2 regions of the Halorhodospira halophila SL1 genome follow, and region 1 is predicted to be linked to the other one. Evidence: riboswitches for the same ligand, from Rfam matches in the RefSeq annotation. Region 1 holds a riboswitch; the other holds the start of a gene.

Region 1 (3,398 bases):
ATCGCGGTTGCCGCCGCGGATGGAGAAGGTGTTGCCGTCTACCCCGGTGTAGATGCTCGACTCTGCCTGAAGCGCCTCATCGAGCATGGCAGCACCGCTGCGCCGGATGTCGTCTCCGGATAGGATCTCCGTGGCCGCCGGTGTCCGCTCCACCTGGCGCTCCGTGCGCGTGGCTGCGGTGACGGTCAGGTCGGGGAGGACGGTGGGGTGTTCCTCGGCCGATCCAGCCTTCGGTGTTGCCATCAGGGGGAGGGCCGCGGCGCCGCTCAGCAGCGCCCTGGCGATGGGCTGTCCTGTAGCCATGCTGACTCCTCTGCGCACCGCCCGTGCGCGATTGCGGTTGCGTGTACCGCGGGGAGTCAGTGGGGCGGGGTTCGGCTAGCCGAGGCGACGCCCGGCAGGATGCCGCGCGCACTGGAGACCGATCCCGGCGCACCGCCTCCCGCGGTCTTCCGGTTGGCCATGGGCCGGTCTCCGGGCTTGTGGGGCGGAGGTGAGAAGACCTCCGGGCGGCAGACTGCCTTCCCGCGGATGCCGCCCAGGGGACGTGCGATCCGCAGTGGCTCTCGGGGTCTGCCGCCACCCACCTACCGTTGCGGGGGCAGCGCCGGACTCGCCGCTGGGTGCGGCTGAACCGGTCTTCCCGTTTAACCCGCGAGGCGGAGTGGCCTCGGCGGGCACCCATTGGCGGGTCGGACGTTAGCAGGCGAGCAAATTAGATTCAATGAATCCATGATGCAGCAAAGCGTCACCAGCGCCCTTGAAGGTAGCTGCGGAGCCACGCCAGTGCGTGCCCGACGTCGGTGGCCACCTCCGCCTCGGGCGGGTCCGGCGGGCGCTCGACCATCACGATCCGGGCCCCGCAGTCCCGAGCCGCATCCAGCTTGCTGCGGGTGGCGGCCCCGCCGGCGTTCTTGGTGACCAGGGTGTCGATGCCGTGCGCGCGGAGCAGGCGGCACTCGTCGGCGTAACGGAACGGCCCGCGCTGGAAGAGCAGTTCCGCCCCGGGCGGGGTCTGCGCCGGCTGCTCCAGGCAGCGGATCCAGTAGCGGTGGTGGGGTGCCGCGCAGAAGGCCGGGACCTCCTGATTGCCGATGGTCAGCAGTACCCGGCTCGACTGTGGCCCCAGCGCCTCGGCGGCGGCGGCCATGTCGGCCACCCGATGCCACTGCTCATCCGGCCCCGGCTGCCACGCCGGCCGGCGCACCGCCAGCAAGGCTGTCCCCGTTTGCCGGGCGGCCGCCGCTGCGTTGGCGGAGATGCCGGCAGCGAAGGGGTGGGTGGCATCGACCAGGCAGTGCACGCCGTGCTGCTGCAGGTACGCGGCCAGGCCGACAGCGCCGCCGAAGCCGCCGCGACGCACCGGCAGTTGAGGTAGCCGTGGGTGGCGGGTCACCCCGGCCACGGAGTAGACCGCGGCGATCCCGGGCTCCTGCTCCAGCGCTTGGCCGAGCGTCAGCGCCTCGCCGGTGCCGCCGAGGAGCAGCACGCGCAGCGGCTCAGGCGTCATGGCGGCGGCGCACAGGGGCCCGTAGTGGCGGGTAACAGGTCATGGCGTCTCGGCAGCGGCTCCAGTGGTCCGGGTCGGTGGCGGTTTGACGCCGGTGAGCGAGCTGCCTAGAGTACCAACTTCCTCAGGTGCCCCGCGCGAGCAGCGGCGGGGTGAAACGGGAAGACCGGTACAGCCGCACCCAGCGGCGAGTCCGGCGCTGCCCCCGCAACGGTAGGTGGGGGGCGGATCAGAAGGCCACTGCAAGGCGTCGTCGTTCGGCGGCGGGCCCTGCGGGAAGGCGATCCGCCCGGGGTCACCCGACCCCACCCACGAGCCCGGAGACCGGCCTGAGGGAACCCAGGTGCCGCGGGAGGCGGCAGACCGGGGCAGGCCACCGTTTGCCGGGCGCAAGCGCGAACCCTTCCCCCATCCCTGTCTTCCTCCCTGCGGTGTAACCGGACCGACGCGCGTGCGGGTGGCGCGCGGAAGGGAGGAAAGCATGCCCAGCAACACCACCAGCCGGGTCGCCGCGGGTGTGGCGGCCGGTCTTGCCGTAAGTGCCGGCCCGGCGATCGCCGATACCGACGGGGAGTCCGCACAACTCGCGCCCCTCGTGGTCACGCCAACTCGAATGGCCCAGACCGTCGATGAGTCCCTGTCCTCCGTCTCCGTCATCGACCGCGAGCAGATCGACCGCCAGCAGCCTCGGCAGGTCTCGGATCTGCTGCAGGGTCAGGCGGGGTCGAGCCTGACGACGTCGGGTCCGTTCGGCAAGAGCACCAGTCTGTTCATGCGCGGTACCAACTCTGACCATACCCTGTTGCTGGTCGATGGGGTGCCGATGAATTCGGCGACGCAAGGAGGGGCCGCCTGGCAATATCTGCCTCCTGCCGAGATTGACCGCATCGAGGTGGTGCGCGGGCCGCGCACCAGCGTCTACGGCGCCGACGCCGTCGGCGGTGTGGTCCAGGTCTTCACCCGCCAGGGGGAGGAGGGCCCTCCGCGCTTCCGTGCCTTCGGCGGCGCCGGGTCGTTCAACACCCACGAATTCGGTTTGGGTGTCTCTGGCGGGACTGCGGCTAGCCGCTACGCCCTCTCGGCCAGCCACTACGAGACGGACGGGATCAACGTCCAGGACGGTGAGGGAGATGAGGACCCCGACGGCTTTGAGAACACCAGCTTCAGCGGCCGTTTCAGCCATCGGCTACCCGGCGGTGCCGAACTCTTCGCGACGGGGTTCCGCTCAGAGGGTACAAACGAGTTCGACGGGACAAGACTTGGCGAAGAGGACTGGACGGATCACTACTTCCAGGCCCTCCGTGGCGGCGTCCGCGGGGACCTCACCGAGCGCTGGTTCAGCGAGCTGGCGGTCTCCCAGGCGAAGGATGAGCAGGATAACGTCGATAGCCGGGGAGAGACATGGCAGTACACTGAACGCCACGAGGTAAGTTGGCGGAATGAGCTGTATTGGGGCGCCGGGCATGTCTGGGCCTTTGGCGGTGACTGGCGAGATGAGAAAGTCGACACCGCCGACGATTATGACGAAACCAGCCGGTACAACGCCGGTGCGTATTCGCAGCTCGAGTTGGATTTAGGCCGACATGACCTCGGTGCCAGCCTGCGTTACGACGACAACGAGGCTTACGGTGACAACGTGACCGGTCAGGTCGCCTGGGGCTTTGACGCAACGGATCGACTTCGGCTGCGTTCGAGCTACGGCACGGCTTTCAAGGCGCCGACATTCAACGACCTGTATGCACCTGAAAACCCGAATTGGTTGCTTGCCGGAGGAAATACGGACCTTGAGGCCGAGACGTCCGCTTCTGCGGAGGTGGGTGCACGCTGGCAGGTCAGAAGGGGCTATGTGGATGCAGCGCTGTTCCGGACGGACATCGACAATTTGATC
Region 2 (3,398 bases), 660 kb from region 1:
CCTGCACCTGGAGGCCATCCGCGAGCTGGAGCCGCGATGGCGGGCGGAGTTGCCGCCCGGTGCGCTGGTGGTCAGCAACACCTTCCGCATACCCGGTTGGCGGCCCAGCGCGATCTACCAGCCCCCGGTGCGGTTGGACGCCCCGGTCTACGTCTACCGGATCCCGCAGGCCTACTGCGGCCGCGTCGAGGCGCGCAGCTAGCTCAGCGGACCCCGTGACGGCCGCGGATCGCTTCGATCTCGACGCTTCGGCGCAGAAAGGCCGCCACGCACTCGGCGCACAGCTTCCCGGCCGCCGCTTCGGCGTGCAGGGTGTCGGCGGCCTCGGTAAACCCCCAGGGGCGCTTGTAGGGGCGTTCGCTGGTCAGGGCGTCGAAGACGTCGGCTACGGCGACGATGCGCCCCTCCAGAGGGATCTGGTCGCCGCGCGCACCGGTCGGGTAACCGCTGCCGTCCAGGCGCTCGTGGTGGTAGGCGACGATATTACGCATGATGGCCGCGCGTCGGTCCTCGCTGAGGCCCAGCTCCTCGGTCATGGCCAGCACCATGGCCACGCCGCGGCTGACGTGTTCGCGCATCTGCGCGAACTCCTCCTCGGCGAGTCGCCCCGGCTTAAGGAGGATGCCGTCCGGGACGGCGATCTTGCCCACGTCGTGGACCGGCGCGAACTGGTAGACCATCTCGATGTATTCGTCGCTGAGGGGGTGGGTCTGGGCCAGTTCCAGGGCGATGAGGCGGCTGTACTCCGCCATTCGTGACAGGTGTCCCCCGGTCTCGTCGTCCCGCGCGCGCCCGAAAGCCATGGCCGTGCGTGCCGCACCCCGGAGGGTCTGCGTAGTGCGGATGGAGGTGATTGCCAGCAGGCGACCCAGGTCGATGTACGGCGCTAGCTGCTTGACGATCGGGCCCTGGAAATAGCCGGGCTGGCGGGAGTTGAGGAACAGGAAGCCGACGAAGGTCTGCTCGTGGTGCAGCGGCAGGATCATCCCGGAACGTAGACCGCTCTCGCGGATGCTGGCGGTATGGCGGCGGGGGCTGGGGTGGTCCTGGTAATCGTCGATGATCCGTACGCCCGGTGCCTCGGCGAGGGCACGCAGGGTGGGGGTATCGGCCAGGTTGGTCTCGTAACGATCCAACGGGCTGGGTGCATCGCCGCCGGCGCCGTAGGTCTTGAGCCGATCGGCGTCCGGCTCGTAAATGGCCACGGCGATGCGGTGGACCGCACCGTGGGGCAGCGCCTGGTTGATATGGGCGCGCAGTCGTTCGAAGCGTTCGCTGAGCCGTAGGTGCGGCTCCTGGTCGCTGAGCGGCAGGACATCGAGTGCCCCGGTTTCGGTGGCATCGCCACAGAAGGACGGAAGGTGTGCCTCTTTGCCCATGACATCTCCGGCGGGGGGTCGGGAGGGGTCGCGGGCGTCCATACCCTTAACGCGCACTTGGGAATCCTGCCACAAGGGGGCGGTCCGTGGCTATTGACCTCGTCGCCCCGCCGCGTTGACAGGCGGCAGCGCCCGCCCGTAGAGTCCAGCCTCCCCAGGTGACCCGGCAGTTGGATCCATGCCGGGGCCGTCCGTTCGGTGTAAGGCCCGTGCGGCGCCACCGCGGACGGTCGGGAAGTCGGTGCGCACTGTGCCCTGCGCGGGCGCAGGCAAGTCCGGCGCTGTCCCCGCAACGGTAGGCGAGTGCGGGCGCTGCATCGCCACTGCATCCACGGTGTCCCCGGCACCCGGTGCGGGAAGGCGCGGCGCTTGGGGCTGGGGCCCCGCTCGCAAGCCCGGAGACCGGCCTGGGGGCCGCAGCCACACGGCGGGGAACCGTGCGTGGCGGTGACGGTCGTTGCATCCGCGCCCCGGCGCGCCCGTTTCCGACCCGCCCCCCCGCATGGCGTACCCGGATCCAGTGACTGGAGGAGCCATGCAGCGTCATCCGTGCATCGCGCTCGTCGCGGGGATCGGTTTGATCCTCGGCGGGTGCGGAGATACCCCCAACGACGAAAGCCGCGATGGGCCCGCGCAGGATACCCATGAGGTCGAGGATATGCTCGGCCGCAGCGTGGAAGTTCCGGAGGCGGCGGAGCGGATCGCCACGGTCAATGTCGATGCCTTCCGCATGGCGCTGCACCTGGGTGTCGAGGATCGCCTGGTCGGAATCCCCAGCGACATGTTCGGCTCGCGCTTTTCCGAGGCCAAGCCGATCGAAGTCCGCGCCTTCGGTCGCCTGGACGAGGTGGCCATGGTCGGCGGCGGCCAGCCCGGGTCGGAGTTCAGCGCCGAGCGGGTGCTCGCCACCGATCCGGATCTGTTCATCTACTGGGCCTTCAGCCGCGGCGACGACGACGAGGCGATGGCCGAGCAGGCCGAGCGCTACCAGCAGCAGCTCGGCGTCCCCGTGGTCGCGGTGAATACCCTGGGCCGCGAGCGGGCCTCCGAGGAGGCCATTGAGGCGCAGATCGAGCAGGCCTATCGGCTGCTCGGCACCGTGACCGGTCGCGAAGAGCGGGCGGAAGAACTGCTCGATTTCTACGATGCGACGGTCTCCGAGGTGCAGGAGCAGGTCGCCGACGAGGAACCGCCACGGATCTACCTGGCCCACCGGCGCAACCTCTACAACCACGTCTCCTTCTACTTTCCCGTCGAGCAGCTGGGTGCCGAGCTGGTGACCGCTGGTCGGCCCGGTGGTGACGGCGAGGTCAGCGCCGAGGAGCTGGTGAGCTGGGATCCGGCGCACATCTTCCTCCACACCCCGTCCCGGGCCAGCCGCGTCGCCCGTGACGAGGTCCTGGATGATGAACGGCTCTCCGGGGTAAAGGCCGTCGAGGCGGAACGCATCCACCGCTTCAAGGGCACCTACATGGGGTGGGATCTGGCCACCGGGCTGATCGACCTGGTGCACATGGCCCGGGTGCTCTACCCGGAGGCTATGGCCGACGTCGATCTCCGGGATCGCGGTGAGGAGATCCTGGAGGTCTTCTACGGCGACCCCGGGCTGTACGATCGGCTCCAGGAGCTCAGCAGCCTGGACGATGACTGAGTTGACCGCCGATAGCGCCTCCCGGCCAGCGCCTCCCGGCGGGCTGCTCGATGATTACGCGCGGGCGATCTGGTGGAAGACCCTGATCCTTTTGGGCCTGGCTGCGGCCCTGGTGGCGACGTTCGTTCTTGGCCTGGGACTCGGCCCCATGGGGATCCCGCTGAGCGAGGTGGTGCAGGCGGTGCTGGGTCGGCCGCTGGGGGCGTCGTGGGTCAGCGCGCAGACCGAGAACGTGGTCTGGAACATCCGCCTGCCGCGCCTGGCCACCGCCGTCGTGGCCGGCATGGGGCTGGCGCTCGGTGGGGTGATCCTGCAGAGCCTGCTGCGCAATCCGATGGCCTCACCGTTCACCCTGGGGATCGCCTCCG

What was found. A riboswitch is a leader RNA that binds a small molecule or an ion and turns the genes downstream of it on or off. The one in region 1 is predicted to bind cobalamin.
Region 2: linked by a shared signal. The riboswitch ahead of HHAL_RS06855 (ABC transporter substrate-binding protein) and the one ahead of HHAL_RS09735 (TonB-dependent receptor domain-containing protein) in region 1 are both predicted to bind cobalamin.

Annotation. Positions count from the first base shown of each region.
Region 1 covers NC_008789.1:2,121,122-2,124,519, reverse strand. The annotation lists gene HHAL_RS09745 (TonB-dependent receptor plug domain-containing protein) at 1-303, opposite strand, end outside; cobalamin riboswitch at 449-700, opposite strand; gene HHAL_RS09740 (cobalt-precorrin-6A reductase) at 749-1,510, opposite strand; cobalamin riboswitch at 1,620-1,857, shown strand; gene HHAL_RS09735 (TonB-dependent receptor domain-containing protein) at 1,992-3,398, shown strand, end outside.
Region 2 covers NC_008789.1:1,462,480-1,465,877, reverse strand. The annotation lists gene HHAL_RS06865 (class I SAM-dependent methyltransferase) at 1-202, shown strand, start outside; gene HHAL_RS06860 (HD-GYP domain-containing protein) at 204-1,379, opposite strand; cobalamin riboswitch at 1,611-1,784, shown strand; gene HHAL_RS06855 (ABC transporter substrate-binding protein) at 1,915-3,030, shown strand; gene HHAL_RS06850 (FecCD family ABC transporter permease) at 3,023-3,398, shown strand, end outside.